One region of the Desulfosediminicola sp. genome, then DNA from elsewhere that is predicted to be linked to it. Evidence: riboswitches for the same ligand, from Rfam matches in the RefSeq annotation. Region 1 holds a riboswitch; each other region holds the start of a gene.
What was found. Region 1 has a riboswitch for cobalamin ahead of ACN5NT_RS13630 (ribonucleoside triphosphate reductase). Riboswitches for the same ligand answer to the same signal wherever they lie in the genome.

Region 1 (6,042 bases):
CATAATTTCCCCAGTCAGCCTTGATGTCCATGGCGATATAATCGACCAGCTCTGCTTGAATGACCTGCTTCAACATTTTCGGGTTGCTGCCATTGCTGTCCAGCTTGATCTTGTAGCCCATCCCCCTGATCGTGGCCAAAAAGTCGGGTAAGTCAGCATGAATCGTCGGCTCGCCACCGGTCACCACTACTCCTTCCAATTTGCCAGAACGAGTCTTCAGCCAGGAGAGCACTTCCTCAACGTCGAGTTCATGCTCTCCAGCAGTCGGCAACAGGCTGCCATTATGACAAAAGGGGCAACGAAAGTTGCACCCTTGAGTAAAGATAATGGCAGCCGGAGTTCCCGGAAAATCGGAGAGGCTGAACTTCTGTAAACCTCCTAACCGCACTATTTCACCACTGTGAAGTGGGAACGTTGGGCAAATTCGGACTGCTTTCCTTCATTCCACTGCTGTACCGGGCGGAGATAACCGACAACACGTGAGTAAATTTCGGTGTCGGCATTACAAGTTGGGCAGGAGGTAACTTCTCCATTTACATAGCCATGATCAGAGCAGATAGAGAATGACGGACTCAGGGTAAAATACGGGATCTGGTAGTTGTTGCAGGTTGAACGTACGAAGTTCTTCACTGCCTCAGGATCAGGTGCAGCCTCGCCCAGGAAGATATGCTGGACTGTGCCGCCGGTATACCTGGTCTGCAGGCTGTCCTGCAGGTCTAAGATCTCATGGATGTCGTCACTGTAGTTAATCGGCAACTGGGTAGAGTTGGTGTAGATCGGGGTTTTGCCATCGCTTGTTCTGAGGGCGGTGGTCAACTCCGGAAAGCGCTTCTGATCTATCTGGGCCAGACGGAAACCGGTACCTTCAGCCGGGGTGGCTTCAAGGTTGTAGTGGTTGCCTGTCTCTTCCTGAAAGGTGGAAAGCTTCTCACGGATATAATCAAGAATTTCCTCGGCAAACTGTTTGCCTTCAGCACTGGCAATACCATCTCCTACCACGCTGAGACAGGCCTCGTTGGCGCCGATCACGCCGATGGTGGAGAAATGGTTTTCCCAGTAGCGACCAAAGCGCTCATATACTTTGCGCAGATAATATTTGGTGTATGGGTAAAGCCCCTTGGTGGTGTAGTTTTCGAGCACCTTGCGTTTCAGTTCGAGGCTTGCACTGGCAATTGCCAGCTGAGCATCCAACCGTTCAAAAAACTCGGTCTTATCCTTGCTCTGGTAACCGAGTGCAACCAGGTTGATGGTGACAACACCGATGGAGCCGGTGAGCGGGTTGGCGCCGAACAGACCGCCGCCTCGTTTTTCCAGCTCACGGGTGTCAAGCCTCAGACGGCAACACATGGAGCGGGCGTCTTCCACGGAGAGGTCAGAGTTGACGAAGTTGGCAAAATAGGGGATGCCGTATCTGGCCGTCACCGACCAGAGCTTATCAAGGCTCTTTTCCTCCCAGTTGAAGTCCGGACTGATATTGTAGGTTGGGATGGGAAAAGTGAAAACACGGGCATTGGCATCACCCTCAGACATAACTTCTAAAAAGGCCTCGTTGATCATGTTCATTTCAGCCTGATAGTCGCCGTAGCAGGTTTCCTGCTCAACCCCGCCAATCACAACCGGCAGGTCGCGTAAGGTGGATGGCGGCTGAAGATCCATGGTGAGGTTGGTAAAAGGTGTCTGGAAGCCGACACGTGTCGGTACATTCAGGTTAAAAATAAACTCCTGAATTGCCTGTTTTACCTCTTTATAGCTCAGCTTATCGTAGCGGACGAAAGGGGCAAGCAAAGTGTCGAAGCTTGAAAAAGCCTGGGCACCGGCGGCCTCACCCTGAAGGGTGTAGAAGAAGTTGACAACCTGGCCCATCGCACTCCTGAAATGCTTAGCCGGAGCAGAAGCAGCTTTGCCTGGTACGCCACGGAAGCCTTTTTTGAGCAAATCCTGGAGATCCCAGCCAACACAGTAGACAGAGAGCAGACCGAGGTCGTGGATATGCAGGTCGCCACTCTCGTGAGCCTGCCGTACCTCGGGGGGATAGATGCGGTGCAGCCAGTAGGTCTTGCTGGTTTCGTTGGCGATATAGTTGTTCAACCCCTGAAGTGAATACGCCATATTGGAGTTTTCATTCACCTGCCAGTCAAGCCGGTCGAGGTAGTTGTCGATGAGCTGCACATCGGCTTCTTCGATCATCTCGCGGCGGCGATTCTGCTGATCGCGATAGAGGATGTAGGCCTTGGCTGATTTCCTGTGGGGTGAGGCGAGCAGAGCCTCTTCAACCAGATCCTGGATCTCTTCAACTTCAGGTATGCCCTCAACTATCTGGTGTGCCAGTGACAATACCTTAATGCTGAGTCGTTTGGCTTCGTCTTTACCGAACTCGCCGGTTGCAAGACCTGCTTTGGCTATGGCCATTGTGATTTTGTGTGATTCAAACGAAACAACTTCACCGTTCCGTTTTCTGATCTTATATAGGCCAAGCGGTCGGATCTCTGCTGGATGTGCTGACATAACTCCTCTCCTCGAAGGTGGTCAATGACTGTGAGGTATTGGCAGGTCTTCGGACTTTCAGACATTTTGCCGTAGTGCTGGTATCAACAACGGCGTAAGTGGGATTCTCGCGCAGGTCGTGCCTGGTAAGAACCACTGTTGCCTAATCACCATAGCTTCCCGGACTATCTGGTTTACATACGAAAAAAATCCGGATGAAGATCCTGACAGTTCCAGTGCATTTGAATGGTTTTCGTTTCTGATAACCGCTGCGGGACAGTTCTGGCTTCTCACCAGATTCCCTGTTGCCACACTTCACCTGAAGTGAACCAATACAATGAGGCGCCTACTTTATATTGTGCGAGGGGGCAAAGTCAACCACTAGATAATGTGTTCCGCCCTGGAGTTGTTCGCATTTCTGCTAACGAAATCGTTTCTATGCGAAGTTCGGTTGAAGTAGGAAGGAAAGTGTGAGGAAAAAAAATCAGGTGTTCTTTTGAGCCCCATCACATCTGGTGAGTAATCTCAGAATCGGTTTGTAATGGGGCGGCGGTTGGTCTCGGGCAACTGAAGATTAAGGACTTTGGTTATCCTGGGCATTGTCTCCGGGAGCTGCTCCGGTTTCACTGCCGGTGTCCCCCCTGATCGACACGTTCCCTATCCTACATCTCCATGATTTTTGCCGCCTGCGACAAATACTGGGGTTGTGCTAATGAGATAGATAAATTTTTTCATGGATTTCTCCATTAGAGACGAGAAGAGATCGACCACTGCCTGGCGCGTGGACACAATCTGATTATGTATTGTAATTTACTAAGAAAAAGTTAGTAAAAGCAGTGTGTTGTCGCAGAAAAACTGTTGTTTTCTTTAGGGGGGTACTTCGCGAAAGGCGCTCTGCTTGTGACTCTATAGTCAGGTCTAGACTGTGAAACCAACGAGTGCCAAGCGGTACTCAGTGCCGCCTGGCGTTCCTTTGCGGTTGCTTGTGATCTGGTTATCGACCTTAGTCAGGTTGTTGGATGAATAATTCTGATTACCATTGAGGATCAGCTTCACGGAGTGAGGGGTGCGGAGAAAGGTGGTAGGAGTACAAACTTAAAGCTAAAAGCACTTCTCTACAAGCCGATTGCGGAGCTATTCCGGGGATTGGTCACTTGCCAATCAATCACGTTCCACATTACATGTCTACTTCCTAACCTTTCAAGCTGAAGATTAGGGATAATCAGATATTTTAATAATATTAATGGCAACTTTTAAGAACATAATTCCGAGCAAAAAACATTTTTTTAAACAAAATTGAATGCTCCACGAAGTTGTTATTGTTCTTAATCTGGTAGAGGTTTGTGACATAGGAAATTCTATTGAAATAATTACCATCATAAAAAAATAAATGTCTTCATTTATAGGGCTTTCATAAATTCCTCTATTTTTTCCGGTGCTGAATGTTTGCGCTAGGTGAATTGAGTTCAATGATCGATAAGAAATAAATAGAAAGTTGGCCCTTCTTATAATGTGATGTGGAATTGTGTGTTTCGCTTCTAGTGTACCATGTGTTTTCTTTTCTCCTTCAAACCTCAGATCTTTATTTTTTTGTTTCGTGTCGATAGCTCTAAGTAATTAAATAATTGTATATAATATTCACTTTAGTTCTTGATTGAACTGGTTTAGTCTGTTAGTTGTCTGTAGAAATGTATAATGATAGTGATGTGTTGGGCTCGATTTGTGTTGTGTTGGATGTTCAGGAGATTGCTCTTCTGATAATCTCGAAACCGCATGGATAATCAGTGGGGGAAACGTGTATTCTGTGAAGAAATATTATGGTGAGGCCCAAATAAAGAGCTGTTGCGGCTTTACTCTTATAGAAATTTTAGTTGTGGTATCTGTTATCACAATTCTCTGCGGAATTTCTTTTTCTGCTTTAGGTAAATGGGTTCCCAATTATCGTTTAAAGGCAACCACCCAGGAGATGTATGCATCTTTTCAAAAAGCCAGGGTGTATGCCGTAAAGACAAATAGAACGGTTTACTTCACTTTTAATGTAGATCCTTCCTGTACAGGTAGTTCAAGTTACTCATTTGAGGATTCTGCGGGCAACATTGTTGCTGGCGGAAGTATGGCTGATGGTATTTGTATTCTGAATTCTTCTTTTGCTAATAAGGATGAGACAAATGAGAGTGGATTTGACCCAATGGGCCTGTCTGGAGGAGCAATTGGCAAAATCGAGCTTGGCCATACGAAAATAAGCAGAACACGAGAGTTGAGTCAGAGTTCTGCAGGCTCAATCCAAATTAATTAGGGTGGGGTATTGCGGGTGCAAAAGATGAACAGAAGATCAAGAGAAAGAGGTTTCACCCTTGTAGAACTCCTTATCGCGATGGCTGTCGGCTTAATGGTTATGATGGCCGTTTTTCAAATTTACGCCAAACAGCAGGATGTATACGAAGCCCAGCTCGATGTCACTGAGATGCAGCAAAATATCCGTGCGGCAATGAAACTGCTGGCCCGTGATATACGAATGGCAGGCTATAACGGTGCTGAGCTGAGCACCATAGGAGAAGGCACTGGTAAGATCGTCCAGATTAAACCTGACCTTATCTATTTCACCATCGATCGAAATGAGGATGGTGACGTTTCAGACACAGACGAACATATCGCGTACGACCTCAAAGAAGACAATGGTGTTTTAGCTCTACGTCGTACTGCTGCTAATGGCACGATTGATACCGAAGATAAGGGAAGCGGTCACTGGGAAGTTAAAAGTGGCAGTGGGCCGGTAATCGTAGCAGAGCGCATCGAGAAGATAGAGTTCATGTACCTTGATGAGGATGAAAAGGAAACATCAGACGAGGATCTGGTAAAAACTGTTGTTGTCTCAATCATTGCCAGGGCGGAAGAACCGGATTCTTCCTTTAAAAATTCATTCATCTATAACCCTGCATCCAATATTGCCGCCTATAACAAAGGAACATTGTCCGGAGATAAGTGGCAATTTAATGATAATTACCGAAGGCGATTCAAGATTATGACCGTCGATTGCAGAAACCTGAGGTTATAGCACTATGAGCATAAGAGATACAAGTGGTTTTACCCTTATTGAAGTCCTTATTGCCATTGTTGTTTTTGGTGTGGGAATTTTATCTTTGGTGTCAATGCAGGTTGCCGGCATCAAGGGTAATGCAAGGGCGGAAAGAATAACCGTGGCCTCGGATTGGGGATCTGACCAGATTGAGCAACTCTTCTCTCTGGAGTATGACGATCCCGATCTGGTGGATGACAACAGCATTACCAATACCGCCATAAACGCAGATTCTACGGCAGGTCTTAATAGTTTTACCGACACTACAGCCGATGGTAAGAGAGTTTCCCCCGACGGGTATTACACAATTTACTGGAATGTAGCAGAGAACGTGGCGCTGCCGAATACAAAAACCATTCGAGTGTTGGTTGTGCGTGCGGTGAATGGTGGGACCAGGACGGTAACGATGAATTATCTCAAAGCTAAATATCTATAATCTCCGATGGCTATGAAAAATAAGACGATATCGATTGGTAATAGCG
Region 2 (6,042 bases), on a different contig from region 1:
TGGTAGAGCGGGCTGAAGGGGTAGGGAATATACGTGTTCATGACCTCATTCAGGAAGTGGTCCATCAGGTTAAAAAGCAGTTGCTGGTTTCGGTAAAGGTAGAGGTAACGGAATATGGTGGTTTGCCGCGCTCGGAGCGGAAGAGTCAGCGGGTGTTCGACAATAGAATACAGGATGAAATCGTCTGATAAACACAATTGAGAAAGAGGGGAACGAGTATGAAACGATTACTGGCAGCATTGACCATGATACCGTTGCTGGCCCCCGCGGCTTTTGCCACGGAGACCATCAAGCTCGGTGCGTTTTTCGATCTTTCCGGCCGGGCGGCTTTTATCGGAACGCCGACGAAGCTGGTCGCCGAGATGGTGGTGGAGAAAATAAACGGAGAAGGCGGTATTAACGGCAAAAAACTGGAGCTGATAATCGCAGATACCGAGGCCAACCCGGCTAAAACTGCCTCCATTGCCAAGAAATTCATCCACAAAGAGAATGTGGTTGCCATTATCGGTCCAACCCTGACCGATACAGGTATGAATGTAAAAAAAGTTGTGGATAAGGGCCAGACCCCGATCTTTATGACCGTTGGCGGTGATCCGGTGATTATGGGTGGTAAGTTCGGCCCATATAAGTACGTTTTTAAGTCACCCCAGCGTTCAAGTATCGCCGTAGGACGACTCTTTAATTATTTGCAGGAAAAAGGGCTGAGCAAAATCGCGCTACTTTCAGCCGCAGATGGTTTTGGTAAAGATGGTGCCCGCTGGATGGATAAACTGGCTGCAGAATATGGAATCGAGATCGTTGCCCGCGAATCGTTCGGTACCCGGGACACTGACATGACCGCCCAGTTGACCAAGGTGAAGAATGCTCAACCACAAGCCATTGTTGCCTGGACAATCGGCCCGGCAGGCTCCATTATTGCCAAAAACAAGGCACAGTTAGGTATTGAACTTCCACTTTTTCAGTGTCATGGTCTGCCTGATCCCAAGTATATCGAGCTTGCCGGCAGCGCCAGTGAAGGAGACCGGATGCCTGCCACCAAGCTGATGGTGGTGGACGAACTGCCGGATAGTGACCCGCAGAAAGCCATTATCCAGGAATTTGTAACTCTTTATAAAGAAAAAGGGTACGATACACAGTTCCCGATCAACACTCACTCCGGTTACGCCTGGGACGCTATTATGATGGTGGCAAACGCGATTGAGAAGGTGGGTACCGATCGAGAGGCGATTCGGGCTGAGATTGAAGGGACGAAAAACTATATTGGTATCTCAGGTATCTATAATATTACCGAAGAAGACCATAACGGACTGGGAGTGGACTCCATGGTCATGGTGCAGGTGAAAAATGGTCAGTTTGTAATGGCCAGATAACCTGCTATTCTCTTCGAGTTAAAAAAAATGCCCCGGTCGCATATGCGGCTCGGGGCATTTTTTTTTGTATGGCCCTGTTTAATGAGGTGCTTCTGCACTTTGCATGATTTCATCGTACGCACGTGCCAGCTCACGTTTCAGCTCATGGACCGGCCTACCGTAGCCTTCAATCTCAAGGTAACCTTTCTGCACAGTTTCCCCGCAGGTGAAAGAGACGCAGGATTGGATCTCGGCTTCCGTACATCTCCGTATCGAATCCTGACCAGAGAAAACGATCCAGTGGGCAAAGCCCTGTGGAATGAGATTTACAATGCTCTGCCAGGTAAGATCCCGGGGCAGAATGACCTGGGCGCGAAGGTAAATCTGGTCCTCTTCGATGCGTTCAGTAATAGTCATTTCACGGGGGAAGACCGGCTCAGGGAAATTGTTTTGAGGTGCTGCTGCTGCCAATACTTTACCCTCATCGGCAAAAAATGGTGCCAGCCTGAATGTCGGCGAAGGAGCGGTAACGAGAGATACGCTAAAATAAACGAGCCCACTGACAGCCATGGCGACTATAACGCCATGTCCCATCAGGATTGGATGCACAGCCTCAAGTGCGGGTGGCGCGCCGGGCAGGGTGTTGAACAGATCATAGGCTACAAAAGCGCACTGACTTAAAAAGCCGGTACACATGGAAGCCCCCGCTCCTGCTGCGGTTCCTCCTTTCCAGTACATACCTCCCATCAACGCGAAAAAATACGAGGCACTGGCTATGAAGGTGGCGATATGGATGGCGTCGATAATCGAGTCAATCAGAAAAGAGCCAATGGTGGCGCAGGCGATGATAAGGAGCACACTCAGCCTGTTGACCAGCATCATTTCACTCATCGATGCTGCGGGATGGAAGAGTCGTTGATATATATCACGGGCCACGCATGAGGCACCAGACGCAGCAAAAGTGTCGGCGCAGGACATGGCAGCAGCAGCAAGCGCTACAGCGCAGAGGGCCACGATAATATCTGAATAGTTCTGACTGACGATGAAATGCAAAAGAGCAGGCTCTGCCTGGGCCATTCCCATGGGAAAGCCGGCCGCGGCAATATCAGGATAGATGTTTCTCAGGCCCAGAGCTATGAAGGCACAGCCTCCGAAAACAAGAGTGACCAATAAAGAGCCGAAGAGCATGCCGTTGCGTGCTGACCGGGAGTCTCTTGCTGCCCATACTTTCTGCCAGGGGTCTTGTTCAGTTATCCAGCCGGGGATGATGGCAACGCTAAAGATGAGTACCATAGGCAAACCGATTGAGAGTGGGTTCCACCAGTCCGCACCTGTGGTTGTAACCATGGTAGATATCGCCTGGCTGCTGGTTTCAGCGCCATTGCCCATGACCAGGACCGAGAAAATCAGCACGAAGAATGACAGGCAGAGAAATTGCACAGTATCGGAGGCAATGACCGCAGACAGGCCACCCAGAGTAACATAGACCGCGACGGATAATCCTACTATCAATGCAGCCTGCAGGTTGGATATGCCATAAAAGATTTGCAGCACCATGGCAAAGCCCTTGATGTCGGCCACGGCAAAGAGGATCATTACCACGATGATGATCATAGCCACAGGAGTGCGGATAAATGAACCATAGCGGATTTCCAGCAGTTCGGGCTGGGTCATGGCTGGGATTGATCTGATCTTTTTGACCAGAAGAGCGATAATCAGGAGTGCGATAATATTTGGGGCCACAAATCCCCAGACAGAGCCCATGCCAAGAAGGATAAAAAAGCCGATAACCGCCAGCATGGCTCCGGCGGTCAGCCAGGATGCGGCTGCGGAAAAACCAATGGAGAACGTTCCGGCGCTCTTGCCGGCCAATAGAAAATCCCTCACGGTTTTTTGCCTCCGGTTAAAGTAGTAACCCGTGGCGATGAGGAAAAAAATGTAGGCTCCAAAAAGAACCAGAAATATCGAATAGCTGCTCATACTCCCTCCCGGCAACCGAGGGCGACGCTCAATACTGTTATCAGACGCCGCGATGCTGTTGCCAATCTGGTGCCGGAGGGAGATAGAAAAATCCCCGAACCGACAAGTGTCAGCCCGGGGATTTACCATCTCTCCGAGAACAATAGGCTTGGTTGGCAGATATTCTGACTCGTGGATCACCCTACTTACCGCACCTTCCCGTACCGTTTATCCGATTTCAACCTGAAATTACAGTACAGTGGTATATGCGGTGTTCGTCCTCACTCACAGCGGCGGGTCCGTTCCGGAATTACACCGGATTCCCTGCGGGAATCGATCAATGGTTGATCAGATACCCGGATCATTTAAAGATCACCAGCAAGCATTTGTTGTGTTTGTTGCTAAGCCCTTGATTCCAATATTTATGAATCAGGAAAAAGGCCAATTCGCCTTGCAGAAATAGTGTATATACAAAAAATAGTCAAGCCGGTTCATTGCCTGATATGTTAAAGGATTAATTGAACTATTCAGAAGTTTACGACATCTTTTGTATAGACTCAGTTGGGATATTGGAAAACGGTAATGTCATTTTTTTTAGAAAAAGTTGTGTTTTCAGTTGATTGGTAGAGTGTCGTCAGCTGGTGACGATAAGGGGAAAGGGACTATTTTTCTGTTGTTGCCTGCTGGGGAGTAGTTTACATTCAGCTTCTGTTCGTCTATAAAAACAGCGACATCAGTCTGATGTGGCAATGGTTTCGTGTAGGTAGGCTTCTCTTTTATTTAAATGAGTAGAGCGTTATGGTATCTGTGCATGAACGTAAAGTGTTGTCAGAATTAAGAAAAGTTGCAAATAAAAGTTTGGTGTGTTCCCTCTGGGTGCTGGTACTTCTTTTGCCGCACGAGGGGAGCGCTCAACTCTCAGCATCTTCTCCGGCGATAAAGAAACTCTTCATCGTTCACAGTTATGAAGCAGGGCACCTCTGCGGTCAGCCCCAGCATGACGGTGCGATAGCAGGCCTGGCCAGATCAGGCTGGATTGTTGATGAGAATCTGGCTGTGCGCACCTATTATATGGATACCAAGCGCACCAATAATAGCCCCGCTCTTATTCAACAGCAGGCAATACTGGCTATTCAGGAAATAGAGCAATATCAGCCTGATGTTGTCCTTACCCTTGATGATAACGCGTTTAAAACCATTGCTCTTTCATCTGGGATGAAAAACCAGACCTTTGTCTTCAGCGGGATGAACGCTCAGCCGGAAGAATATAACTCCCAATATACCTTTATGAGTAGCCGCGAAAACCCCGGTGGCAGGATTACCGGTGTGTATGAAAAGCTTCATTTCTTTGAAGCGGTGCGAGTGATGTCGATCATGCATGAATATAACAAGATTCTGGTGTTGGAGGACCTTTCGCCGACAGGTAAGGCTATTTCCCGGCAGGTTGATCTTGAGTTGTCCTTGCCTGGGCAACAGTCGGTGTCAAATGTGGTCGACAAGGTGGCCAGAACAAAAGTTCATTCCTGGGAAGAGTTTCAGGAAATTATTGCCCAGGCAAACGATGACCCGGAGATTGGCGCCATATACCTGGGCACACTGTTACTCCACGATAGTTCCGGAGAGACCTATACTGCAGAGGAAATTATCAGTTATTATATATCCCATTCTACAAAGCCTGCCATAGGCTTGAATTATGCCTTCATCAAGCAGGGACTGTATGGTGGTGCGACCGTCGATTTTTTTGCCATGGGCCAGCTTGCGGGGGAGAAAGTTGCGAGAATTCTGAGCGGCGCGGAAGCCGGTACGCTGCCCATCGAAGATGCACCAAGAGTGGCGCTGGTCTTCAACCTTCAACGGGCTGAATCACTTGGTTTGGAAATTCCTTCAGATATCCTGCTGGCGGCGGACGAGGTATTCAGAAAGTGATACGAGAATTGCAAGCCTCTGGATTGGGCTCCAGAAAAGCCTCAACCCTGGTCACATTGACAATTATCGGTCTGGTAATCGTCTCTATTATTGCTGTCTACGGGATTCTGTATTTCAGCTTTGCAAAAAGTCTCACCAGAGAGTTCGAAGACCGGGTTGCTGCAGAGTCAGGCAAGGCAGGGCTGGCTGTCGATAATCGCCTCAACAGGGTCAAGACCCGTTTAAAAGCTCTGTCGCTTGATAATACTGTGCGCGTAACCCTGATGCTTGGAGCCACCAAACAGCTGGATGAGTATCTGCGTGAAGTCTACTCATATGATAATGATCTTCATTTTGTTGTTCAGGACAATGACGGCAATACCTACAGGGCCTTTGAGGAAAACTACTGTGCTGTACCCTTTAAAAAAGTTTTTACTAAACCTCCCGGCAGCTTCGGTATTGTAGATATTCTGGAAAAGGGCGAGGTGCTCATAAGCTATCATCTTCCGGTGATGCGACAGGGGAAAAAAATTGGTGCTGCGGCAGCGGTGTATCATCTGCAACGAGATAGTTTTCTTAAAAATATCATCCAGAATCTGAAGAGCCAGCAATTGGTCATGGTGAGAGACGGTGTGGTCTGGGATGCCCTGAATGGCGAGGTCACTGACTTCACAGTTCAGTCGATGCAGGGGGCAGAGAACTTCATCGGGGCACATTATCTCGATGATGGTGACCATGTTGCGATGTCGATCAGTCAATTGCCGGGGCTGTTTTTCGTCTCCGGTCTTGAGCAGCTGGAAAAGGCCAAAGTAAAAGTTGTTCTGAGTTT
Region 3 (6,042 bases), on a different contig from region 1:
CACCGCAACATACGCGATCACTGTCACCATCCTCACCTTTCTGGTGACTTTTCCGGTAGCCTTTTACATCACCAAGATTGTCTCCCCCAGATTTACCGGTTTTCTCACTATCCTGTTGCTGATGCCCTTCTGGGTCAGTGAACTGGTCCGGGTGTATGGCTGGATGATCCTGCTGCGCGAGAGTGGAGTGCTCAACCACCTGCTGCTCTCCATCAGTATTATCAATACCCCGATAGAAATGCTCTACAACGACATAACCATGGTGATGGGGCTGGTATACACCTCGATGCTCTTTATGGTGGTTCCTCTCATCTCTTCCCTGGAAGGTATGGACGATTCAATGATCGAGGCCGCTCACGATCTCGGTGCTTCGCCTCTGACCATCTTTTTCAAGATCATAATCCCCTATGCTGCACCAGGCATCACTTCCGGCTCCATTGTGGTGTTTATGCTGACTCTCGGCAACTATCTCACTCCGAACCTGATGGGAGGCAAAAACTCACTCTGGTTCACCGAGCAGATCTACAATCAGTTCATTGCCAGCTTCAACTGGAACCAGGGCGCCGCCTTCGGCTTCCTGCTCTTGCTGCTCAGCTCAATAATCATCTGGACCGGCCTTAAAATCAGCAGGCAGGAATTGGGGAGGGCCTTATCATGATTCGTACTCTGCCACAGCAGCGGGGCTACGCGACCCTTTTCAAGCTGTACATAGCACTCTTTTATGTTTTTCTCTTCGCCCCGCTGGTGGTCACCTGCGTTCTGGCGTTCAATGACTCGAACTTTCCGGCACTGCCCTGGCATGGGTTCTCTCTCGACTGGTTTTTTAGCGATGGTCCGGAACGAATAGGCCTGTTCCATGACCGCTCAAATATGCAGTCGCTCTGGGTCTCCAGCCAGACCGCTTTCTGGGTATCTCTTTTCTCAGTTATTGTAGGAACAGCCGGTTCCTTTCTCTTTGAACATGAAGAATTCCCGGGAAAACGCGGGCTATGGTTTCTGGCATTGACCCCGCTGGTCATTCCCGGGGTTATTCTGGGTATCTCAATACTGCTGACCGCCAACAGCCTTGGCATCTATTTCGAAGACACCTTTGGTATAGATATCCCCCTCTTTCGTCCCGGCTTCTGGCTGGTGGTGCTTGGGCAATTTTCCTTCATTACCACCTTTGTGCTGCTGGTTGTCTCTGCCCGGCTGAGAAAGTTTGACCGAAGCCTGGAAGAAGCGGCTCTCAACCTGGGAGCAACCCGGCTGGAGGTGATCCGCCATATCACCCTGCCCTATCTTCGCCCGGCCCTCATTGGCAGCGGCGCGGTGGCCTTTCTGATGAGCTTTGAGAATTTTAATACCACCCTGTTTCTGGTCGGTTCAGAGACAACTTTGCCGATTAATCTCTACCTGCAGGTACGTGACGGCTCCACTCCAATCATCAATGCGGTGTCCTTTCTGCTGATTATCACCACCTCGACCTTTGCAGTTGTCAATCTGCTGCTAAAGAAAAAGGAAAACGCATAAAAAAAGCCGCAAAGTGAATGAATTCTTCACTTTGCGGCTCTGCATACAAGCTATACATCCCTGAACGCTAGCGATAGGCCGGCGGCTGCTCCATATAGATGTACGTATCTCCCTGCTGGCGATAATACATATTGTCGATGATCGCATAGGATACACCTGCAATCATGGCAAAAGCTGCTACCGAAGGTAGATGATTCCTATGGTAGGATCGAGGATGATGGTAGTACCGAGGCGGTGCCTTGCGATAGTTTCTCGCATGATACCTGGGCAGATGAGCGGGTTTATGGTTGTAGTGTTTTTTCCCCTTATAGTTGGGCAACTGAACCGGTTTATGATTTTTATACACCTTATGCGGTTTATGGTGAGGGCCTCTCCCATTCGCGAAAACTGATGATGGGCATATAAAAACAACCATCATCAGAACAATCACAATACTGCTAGCTATCTTTTTCATAATGCAAACTCCAAAATCAAATGTTACCTGAGGTAGAACCAATCTAAAAGATAGAGCATTTTTTATCCACCGCAATCGGGAGGACCATCTGCAATGGCGCCGCTTTCACTCCCCCAGACATCTTTCATCAGACACCTGCCAGCAATAAAAAAACCCTACATCAACCTTTATAAAATCGACTAGTTACAGCACCATTTCCAGGTCAACGCTGCCTGGGCATTAAGGTGGCTGTAACCAATTGTGAAAAGATTGTGTACGCGAGGCGATAGCCAATGGAAGGTAAATTGGAAGTTGTTTCTGCCGGCAGCAGCGATATTCTTCTTTGCAGCAACAGTTCACGGCAGCATAGGCTTTGGCTCTTCTATGATGTCAACTCCACTGTTCGGGCTTTTCACTGACCTGCAGAATCGACTTGGTGGGCAAGGGAAACCGGAAAAACGGTTGACTTTTCATCACAAAAATATTTGATATTTCTTTAATATACATGCTACAGGTGCTGTCTTCGCAATGACAAACGAAGACGGATAAAAGGAAATCAGGTGAAAAACCTGAACGGTCCCGCCACTGTAAGGTTGAGAACACTGCATTAAGCCACTGTATTTTACGGGAAGGCGCAATTGTTCGATGAAACCGAGTCAGGAAGCCTGCCTGTCAGATTCACGCATGCATCATGATCAATGGTAAAGCTCATGGTTGTTATACCCTTCATGGGGTAACAGCTATGAGCTTTTTTTGTTTTTACAATATGGTGGTTGTCAATGGGATACAGAGGACGAGATGTAGAAGTTATCGATATAGGATCCGGTATTTCCCTGGTTATTGCCTGCGACTCCTGTGGATCGGTTGGCAGCAAGGAGCTGGATCTCGTTAACGCTCCGCCGGAAATTGTTGGCCGCCTGACAGCTCGAACAGTCCTCATGGAGCTTGTAGCCGTGGGGGCCTCACCTGTTGCTATGACAGTCTCTATCTGTGCGGAACCCAGCCCGACTGGAGACGAAATATTGCGGGGTATCAAAAAGGAACTGCAGATGAGTGGTCATCCTGATGTAAAGCTTGCCGTGAGCACCGAGAAAAACTTTGAGACGCGGCAGACGGGTCTTGGAATTGGTGCCACAGGGACCTGCAAGGCAAGTAACCTCAAGATTGCCCAATCAGAAGCAGCTGACAAAATTTTCTGTCTTGGAGTACCCAGACTAGGAGGAGAAGTCATTATTTCAGGCTGCATGGATATCATACACAGCGGCACCGTGGCGCAACTGAGACCACATCCACTGATTCATGATATCCTTCCCGTTGGCTCAAGGGGCATCAGGGCAGAAGCTGAATTACTGGCAAGACAGTCTGGAACTATTTTCGATGCCGCCCAAGGTTGCAAACTGGACCTTGAAAAATCAGCAGGTCCTTCAACCTGCGTTCTTTTTTCTAGCCGTGAATCTATAGAAGACTTGAATCATTTCGAAATTTATCCCGTTGGTCAACTCATCATGAAATCTGATTAAGGAGTTTGCTATGCAAGATATTACCGCCCCAGACCTTAAGAATGATGTGCGCCTGGTAAAACGTGCTGCATACATTGCGATCTTTGTTGCTCTCAGTGCAGTTGGAGCGATGATTAAAATTCCAAGCCCGGTGGGCACGATCGGCCTTGATTCAGCCCCCGGCTATTTCTGTGCATTGGCTTTCGGGTATGTTGAAGGTACTGCTGTCATTTTTATCGGACATCTGCTCACAGCTGGAGTTGTCGGGTTTCCCTTAGGGTTACCTCTCCACCTTTTCATCGGATTACAGATGGCACTTTGGGCGATACTTGTCCGTTTTATCAAACAAAAACTTGGGCTCTGGCCAGCAGTCTTAACCGGTGTTGTCCTCAACGGGGTGGTTTCCGCTTTCACCATGGTCTTTATAGGTGGTGTGGGTGCTGCTCTTGGAATTATGCCATTTCTCATTGCAGGATCTCTGTTCAATATATTAGTCGCCGCAATTGCGTATAAAAGCTTGAAAAAGGGCAAACTGATTTGATGTATTCCCAACATTTGTCATGACTGAACAAGGCAAGGCAATACGAAGAGATCTTGGCCCGGCAATATCTGTTTCCAAGGTATCTTTTCAATACAGGACAGGGGACGTCCCGGCCTTAAACGATGTAAGCTTTCAGCTTCCACCCGCCACATGCACCCTTGTAAGAGGTGAATCAGGTTCTGGCAAGACAACTCTCTGCTATTGTCTCAAAGGCCTGATTCCACAGGCTGTTGAAGGGGATTTTAGCGGTCAGCTTGAAATAGCCGGGATTGATGTAACCAAATACAGAATCCAAACTCTCTCCAGGCACATTGGCTTTGTTCTTCAGGATCCGGAGGTCCAGATTGTTGGCCGTACTGTTTATGAAGATCTGATCTTTGGTCCTCGCAATCTCCTGATCGCCAAAGAGACAATCGTTTCAGATTTCCCCTCTGTTCTTCGGGCAGTTGGGCTCGAAGGTTATGAGGGCAGAGAAACATACCAGCTGTCAGGAGGAGAAAAGCAGCGTTTGGCTATCGCCGGTGTACTGCTGATGAAGCCTCAGGTGCTGATTCTCGACGAGCCATCTTCAGAATTAGATCCTGCAGGCCGCAGAAATCTCTATGATTTGCTGCTCACGCTTAAACGTGAAGAGGGTCTTACTCTCGTCATTGTGGACCAGCAGCTTCCCACAAGTCATCCCCTGGTAGATGAGGTGCTCTTCCTAAAGGATGGTGAGCTGAAAGAAGCCGATAGCATAGGAGAGTGTTCCGTACCTTGCACGCTGCCACCAGTTCTTTCGAGCAACGAAGCTCCGACGGTCCTGACTGTTGACAATCTCTCTTTTGCATATCGCCCTGAAACACCAGTACTGAAAAACATCAGCATGGAAATCAGGCAACGGGACTTTCTTGCACTGGTCGGACACAACGGCAGCGGTAAAACAACCCTTGCAATGCACCTCAACAGGTTACTTGAACCACAAAAAGGTACCGTCAGCTATCAGAAGAAATCCCTCGAGAAGTTTAGTCGCGCTGAGATAGCACGTTCGATCGGCTTTGTTTTTCAAAACCCTGATCATCAAATATTTGAAACAAGTGTGGAAAAAGAGATCGCTTTCGGGCTTGTTCAGCAGGGCATAAATACTAAAGAGATCAAGAAGAAGGTCGATGAAGTTCTGGGCTTCATGGCTCTGGAGGATTACCGGGACCATCATCCTGCCACCCTGCCAAAGGGGATTCGTCAGTTTATCAGTGTGGCCTCAATAGTGGCCCTCTCGCCTGAAATTCTGGTGGTTGATGAACCAACCACAGGTTTAGACACAAAAGGAAAAGAGATAATACTATCCCGATTAAGAGAGCTCAACGACAGAGGAACCGCAATTGTAATGATCACGCATGATATGGAACTAGTAAGAGAGCATTGCTCCCGGCTTATTTTGCTGGAACAGGGCGAGATCAAGCTCAACATGCCAACCACTAATGCGCTGAAAAGCTTAGAATTTAGGGACTTTATTGGACAATGAAAAATTTATCTGTGAATGTTCGTTCAAAACTGGCTCTTTTCTTTCTTGTTATCGTGTTCTCGATGATTTTCAACTCCCCCTTCTTTTTGTCCGGCCTGCTACTTTGTACCCTACTGATCGGTATGGTCTGTTCTGTGGATATGAAAAAAGTGGCAGCAATACTTCTTCCTTTACTGCCGATTTTTATACTGCTTGGTATTAGTAGCGGATTTTTTTCTGTGGCCAGGTTCACCGATCAGGCAAATAATGGTGTGCTGTTCTGTCTTGGTGACAGTGTGTGCGCTACCAGGGGAGGATTTCTGCTGGGGGTGAGCTTTTTATGTCGGCTTACCCTCATGATCCTCTCGACTTCAATCCTTTTACAGACCACCTCGCTTGATGATTTTATAGATTTTTTCAATACCACCGGATTACCGCCCTCTGTCAGTTTTGTGATAACCACCGCGATCAGGTTTGTCCCTGAACTCAACCGCAAGAAAGAGCAGATAATTAATGCTCAACGGGCGCGCGGTGTCGATATGGAAACGGGGCAGTGGTTGAGAGGCTTAAAGGC
Region 4 (6,042 bases), on a different contig from region 1:
ACGCTTTTCGCCAAAAAGGGAAAAAGGTCTATGCTTCAGAAGACTTTTATACCCAGAAACAGTACTACCTCGCCTCCTATGCAGATACCATTATAGTCAACCCCATGGGCGGTGTTGATCTGCACGGTTTCGGCACCTACCCGCTCTATTTCAAAGAGGCCATCGACAAACTTAAAGTAAATTATCATGTATTCAAGGTTGGCGACTATAAATCTGCCCTTGAACCCTTCACCCGAAACTCGATGTCCGAGTACGCCAGAAGTCAGAACAGCCAATGGCTCAATGATCTTTGGGAGAGCTTTTCAGGCAGCATAGCCCTCCAGCGTGGTTTTTCGCCTGAAGTTATACCCAATTATATCGAGAATATTGCCACCAACCTTGCTGCCGCAGGCGGAGACACTGCGCAACTGGCCCTCGATAATGGTCTGGTGGACAAAGTTCTGACTCACAACGATTTCAAGCGATTCCTCAAAAAAGCCACAGATAACGCCAGTGAAAATCTGATTACGCTCAATAACTATCTCAGTTTTGTTGATCAGTCTTACAATTCCTACAATAATAACGGAGATGTAATCGGCATCGTTGTTGCTGAGGGAAAAATCGTCGGAGGTAACCAGCCAGCCGGGGTGATCGGCAGTGAATCACTTGGCAAACTCCTGCGGGATGCCCGGGAAAATCAATCTGTAAAAGCGGTGGTATTGAGAATAAATTCCGGTGGTGGTTCAGCCTTCGCCTCCGAGATCATTCGACAGGAGGTTCTTGAACTAAAAGAGGCAGGTAAACCGATTGTGGTCTCTATGGGTGCCCTCGCCGCTTCCGGCGCATACTGGATTTCTGCTGATGCTGATCAGATCTGGGCTTCTCCCACAACTCTCACCGGCTCAATCGGTATTTTCGGCGCCATACCGACCTTCGAAGATACTCTTGCCGAAATTGGTGTATACAGTGACGGCGTCGGCACCACCAGCCTCTCAGCTGGTCTGAACGTAACCCAGCCGCTGCCGGAGAACCTCAGGCGATCAATCCAGCTTACTGTTGAAAACGGCTATGAAAGGTTTCTCTCTATTGTGGAGAATGGCCGTGGAATTGAGCAGGATCGAATGGAACTCATTGCCGAAGGGCGTGTTTTTTCAGGCATGAAGGCAAAGGAAATCGATCTGGTCGACGAGCTTGGCGGCCTCTCAGACGCTGTCGTCGCTGCGGCAGAGCTTGCCGGTTTGGACGATTATTCGACAGTTTACATTAAAAGAGAGATATCTGTTCGTGACAAACTCATCAAACAGCTGACCAATGCGACTATTTCTGTTTTTCCTGACTTTTTTGCGTCGTCTTCTCTGGTAAACATCTATCGAAAGATGCAGCATCAGGTCAGAGATCTCCTGATCATGAATGATCCCAATGGCATTTATGCCGACTCAATGTTACAACTACCCGAATAGAACACACTGTGTTGTCAAGGTACTGAATAACCAGACTGTTCTTCGGTAACTCGGCTATTTATTTTTTTTTTAGTTACGGATCATCCATATGGAGATAACACCGGAATTCTTTGTCATGCTGTGGGGTCAGCTCTGCTGGCCCCTGATTCGACTTCTTATTTTCATTTCCATAGGTCTCATCGTCGCCAATTTGATCGAAGCCCTTAATTGGACCCGATGGATAGCCTCACTCGCCAGACCTCTTGTCCGGCTTGGCAACATGTCGAATACTGCAGGAGCTTCATTTTCAATGGCAATATTTTCAGGTGTTGCAGCAAACACCCTGCTTGCCGAAGCATATGACAAAAAACAGCTTTCCAGAAAAGAACTGATTCTCGCCAACCTGTTCAACAGCCTGCCGACCTACTTTGTTCATTTGCCGACCATATTTTTCATCACCGTTCCACTTATCCACGGTGCCGCTTTCATTTATATAAGCATCACATTAGGCGCAGCGGTACTTCGCACAGGTTTAATTGTGGTTATCAGCCGGCTCATTCTGCCGAAGCCTGACATATCGGCCTCTCCACACGAAACAACTGAGAATAAGGGCATTGACTGGCAGGGGGCGTGGCAAAAAAGCTGGAAACGCTTTAAGCGACGTATCCGCAAAATCATCAAGTTCACGGTACCGATCTATATCATTATATTTATAGTACATCGCATCGGATATTTTCGTGAACTCGAAGAGCTTGCAGCCGGGTACCTCGCTTGGATTCCGTGGCTTTCCCCGCAGGCTATGGGGATCATCACCCTGCACCTTGCAGCTGAACTGACCGCCGGTCTGGCCGCTGCCGGAGCGTTGCTGCAGCAAGGAGCATTATCTCAAAGAGAAATCATACTCGCCTTACTGGTAGGCAATATCCTGTCGTCACCCCTGAGGGCATTTCGCCATCAATTCCCGTATTATGCCGGTATCTTTAAACCCAGGGTAGCCGCACAACTTATCGTATGCAGCCAGTCTTTTCGGGTGATCAGTCTTATCATGGTAGGCCTCATCTACTACTACCTGACCTTATAAAAAGAAAAAAGCCGGGACAGCTCAACACGTTGCCCCGGCTTTTTCAATTCTTCCGACCAGGTTGAATTGATGTTATGCGTACTACTGGGCCTGACCTTACTCTGCAAGAAGTTTCATCTCGTGCCACTCCCAGCCGAAGTTCGACACGGACTATCTCTCATAGCGTCTTCCAAGCCTGCAAACTTTGACGTTACTTCCGCCAACCCCAGTTTTGCCGTCTACGTCGTGTGACAGATCGGTCTTATCCATGATATACCTCCCTGGCACTATACAATTGCGAATTATCCCCATCACTGATGGTGTTCAATCATCGGACAAAACGTCAAACAAAAAATCATGTATAGCTGAAAAACTTCAATATACTCAGAATTTATAATCAATCCTCCCTTTTTGACACTTGACATCCCCTTTCTATCTGGGTAACGAATAACTATACATTCAGGTGCTCATAATAAGGAAATGCATACGCCTTTGAGCTGAAAAGGGAACTTCGTGAAAATCGAAGACGGGCCCGCCGCTGTAACCGGTGACAACCCCCGGAACTATGCCACTGTCCATTACAGGATGGGAAGGCCTGGGGAGAGGATGATCCGGGAGTCAGAAGACCTGCCTGAAAATATGCTGGAGTAAATCGCGGACAGATTTTTCCAGCACATCGATTTCGGATAACCAGGGCTATCCCGGATCACTGTTAGAGTGATTCGGGATTTTTTTTTGTTTTTTTCGCACTTGCCGAATACTACTGCCTGCACTTTCTTCAGTATATGCTGGTGTGTTAATAGCTTAAATGAGCATTCCCCCGGTTCCCCGAAATTTTGTTTGCTGTCCGGATTTTGCTTTTTATTTTAAGGAGAGTAATGCGCGGCAAGGCAAAACTACTTTTTGGCTCACTGATAACTGTACTCGTTGCTGTAATTATCACTGCAACCGGTATGGGCTATATCAACATATCTGCAGCCGATGTTATCACAACACTCTGGCAGACGCTTTTCGATCAACCAGGGCTCAGTGATGCAGCTGTAAATACCACCAACTCTGTCATCATCATGGATGTACGGTTGCCGCGCATACTCGTTGCGGCCCTTGTCGGAGGAGGCCTCGCCCTTGCCGGAGGTATATTTCAGGCAATACTGCTTAACCCTCTGGCCGACCCGTATACTCTCGGCATTTCATCCGGTGCGGCATTTGGTGCTTCTACAGCCTTTATACTATCGATTATCGGCATATCCCTGCCTGTCTCATATTTCGTTCCCTTTTTTGCATTTATTGGAGCTGTTACAACACTTGGAGCGGTGTTTTATCTTTCTTCGGACGATCCGCAACTTTCCTCAAATACCCTTATCCTTTCGGGCGTTATTGTAGCAGCAATACTCTCAGCGGGAATCGGTTTTATAAAATACATGGCTGACGAAGAGGTGGGTGTTATCATTTTCTGGTTGATGGGCTCATTTATCGGTAAATCATGGCACGATGCAGGACTTCTTTTACTGATTCTAGCTCCATGTCTGCTCTTTTGTTGCTACTATGCCAGGGATCTCAATATTATGGCGCTCGGCACCACCACCGCTGACACTCTCGGAGTGGATAGTGCCAAAATCCGCAGGCAACTCCTGATAAGTGCTTCTCTTATTACCGCGATCTGTGTCGCTGTATCTGGTGTCATCGGCTTTGTCGGCCTCATTGTTCCCCATATGCTTCGAATGATAACAGGGCCTGATAACAGGATTCTTTTACCTGCGTCATTTCTTGCCGGTTCCATCCTGCTGCTGGTCGCGGACACCGTTACCCGCGCAATTCTTCCCCACGAAATACCAATCGGCGTCTTGACTGCGCTTATCGGTGGCCCCTTCTTCTGTTACATCTTCAGAAAACGCCAGCTTGGGAGGGGATATGCCTGAAAACAGTTCCATCGTCTACCAGGTATCCGATTGCTATTACCAATACCGCAATCACCCCTGCCTTTCACGGCTTAATTTTCAGTTAAAAAAGGGGAAAATGTATGGGCTTATCGGTCCCAACGGCAGCGGAAAAACTACACTCATCAACCTGTTAAACGGCAGCCGACAGCCAACCCGAGGCAAGGTGCAGCTGCGTGGAACTGTAGTCCACCGCCTGCCAAAACTTGATCTTGCTAAAGTACTTTCATTTGTACCCCAGAACGTGGCGCTTCATTTTGAATACTCCGTCTTTGAAGTGGTAATGATGGGCCGACACCCGTTTATTGACAGGTTCGGCACACCTTCGCAAAAAGATATCGACCTGGTTATGGAAGCCATTAAGACACTTGACATTTACCAACTCCGTAACCGAATGGTAACCAGGCTTTCAGGTGGCGAAAGGCAAAGAGTACTGGTGGCACGGGCGCTTGCCCAGAACACCGAAGTCCTTGTACTTGATGAACCCACAGCAAGCCTCGATGTCCGGCATTCCATAGATATTATGCAGGCACTTCGGGAAAGAGTAGACCATGACTCGATAACTGTAGTTGGAGCTATCCATGACCTCGATCTCGCTGCTGCCTACTGTGATGAGCTTATTGTTATGGAAAATGGGCAAATAGCAGCATCCGGCTCCGTTGAAGACATTCTCACTTCTGAATTACTGCAAACTGTTTTCAGGGTTCATGCCGATATCGTACATCAGTCCCTGGGAAATCCGCATATACAGTACAGGTACAACAATGAACATTAAGAGGATGAGTAAACTCGGGGTGTTGATTTGTCTATTGAGCTTCGCTCTATATGGCCAGTCAGCCTTCGCCCAGATGACCGAAATTACGGATGACGAGGGAAACACCATCCGATTTGACAAGCCATTCAGCAGGATCATTTCCCTTTATCCGGCTCACACTGAAAACCTCGCTTTTTTAGGTTGTGACGAGGAGTTTATCGGTATTGGCCGTTCAGATAACTACCCAGCCTCAATCTCTGATAAGAATCGTTTCAGTTATCGTGACAATACGGAAAAGTTTCTTGCCGCCAGGCCGGACCTGATTCTTATCCGCCCCATGATATCACGCTCAGTGCCAGAGCTTATCTCCAAGCTCCGCTCGGCCGGAATTACTGTTGTATCCCTGCAGCCTACTAATATCGATCAGATGTTTGACTACTGGCGACTGCTTGGACTTCTGACTGGCAAAACCACCGAAGCGGACACAATGGTACAGCAGTTTACCCTCGCCCTTGATCAGCTGGAAGATAGTATCCCGGTTCCAAGGGAAGAGCGACCACGCGTTTATTTCGAGGCTATTCACTCCAAAATGAAAACCTTCGCCCCGGACGCTATATCGATGTTCGCTCTTGAGACTGGGGGAGGCCTGAATATTGCCAATGACGCTGTTGCCAGAAACAACAGCAATATAGCCCCTTACGGAAAGGAGCGTATTCTCGCCAAGGCCAATGAAATAGATATTTACCTCAGTCAGACAGGCAGGATGAACAGGGTAAGTCTTACAGATATATACAACGAACCCGGCTTTCAGCTCATAAAAGCATTACAGACGAATTCTGTCTTTTTAGTTGATGAAGAACTTGTTTCACGTCC

Region 2: it holds a riboswitch for cobalamin, as region 1 does, so the genes downstream of both, ACN5NT_RS19980 (sodium:solute symporter family protein) here and ACN5NT_RS13630 (ribonucleoside triphosphate reductase) in region 1, are expected to answer to the same signal.
Region 3: it holds a riboswitch for cobalamin, as region 1 does, so the genes downstream of both, ACN5NT_RS07715 (AIR synthase related protein) here and ACN5NT_RS13630 (ribonucleoside triphosphate reductase) in region 1, are expected to answer to the same signal.
Region 4: it holds a riboswitch for cobalamin, as region 1 does, so the genes downstream of both, ACN5NT_RS08960 (FecCD family ABC transporter permease) here and ACN5NT_RS13630 (ribonucleoside triphosphate reductase) in region 1, are expected to answer to the same signal.

The regions. Positions count from the first base shown of each region.
Region 1 is NZ_JBLXGE010000007.1:228,336-234,377, reverse strand. Features, by position in the region: gene ACN5NT_RS13635 (anaerobic ribonucleoside-triphosphate reductase activating protein) at 1-388, opposite strand, end outside; gene ACN5NT_RS13630 (ribonucleoside triphosphate reductase) at 388-2,505, opposite strand; cobalamin riboswitch at 2,528-2,833, opposite strand; gene ACN5NT_RS13625 (GspH/FimT family pseudopilin) at 4,289-4,780, shown strand; gene ACN5NT_RS13620 (PilW family protein) at 4,805-5,539, shown strand; gene ACN5NT_RS13615 (type IV pilus modification PilV family protein) at 5,544-5,996, shown strand; gene ACN5NT_RS13610 (pilus assembly PilX family protein) at 6,009-6,042, shown strand, end outside.
Region 2 is NZ_JBLXGE010000014.1:101,674-107,715, reverse strand. Features, by position in the region: gene ACN5NT_RS19990 (ATP-binding cassette domain-containing protein) at 1-188, shown strand, start outside; gene ACN5NT_RS19985 (ABC transporter substrate-binding protein) at 219-1,370, shown strand; gene ACN5NT_RS19980 (sodium:solute symporter family protein) at 1,449-3,329, opposite strand; cobalamin riboswitch at 3,466-3,683, opposite strand; gene ACN5NT_RS19975 (ABC transporter substrate-binding protein) at 4,107-5,234, shown strand; gene ACN5NT_RS19970 (ATP-binding protein) at 5,231-6,042, shown strand, end outside.
Region 3 is NZ_JBLXGE010000003.1:506,084-512,125, forward strand. Features, by position in the region: gene ACN5NT_RS07700 (ABC transporter permease) at 1-658, shown strand, start outside; gene ACN5NT_RS07705 (ABC transporter permease) at 655-1,512, shown strand; gene ACN5NT_RS07710 (hypothetical protein) at 1,580-1,966, opposite strand; cobalamin riboswitch at 2,441-2,633, shown strand; gene ACN5NT_RS07715 (AIR synthase related protein) at 2,725-3,465, shown strand; gene ACN5NT_RS07720 (ECF transporter S component) at 3,476-3,985, shown strand; gene ACN5NT_RS07725 (ABC transporter ATP-binding protein) at 4,005-5,489, shown strand; gene ACN5NT_RS07730 (energy-coupling factor transporter transmembrane component T family protein) at 5,486-6,042, shown strand, end outside.
Region 4 is NZ_JBLXGE010000004.1:297,437-303,478, reverse strand. Features, by position in the region: gene sppA (signal peptide peptidase SppA) at 1-1,439, shown strand, start outside; gene ACN5NT_RS08965 (hypothetical protein) at 1,528-2,499, shown strand; cobalamin riboswitch at 2,923-3,128, shown strand; gene ACN5NT_RS08960 (FecCD family ABC transporter permease) at 3,357-4,397, shown strand; gene ACN5NT_RS08955 (ABC transporter ATP-binding protein) at 4,390-5,190, shown strand; gene ACN5NT_RS08950 (ABC transporter substrate-binding protein) at 5,180-6,042, shown strand, end outside.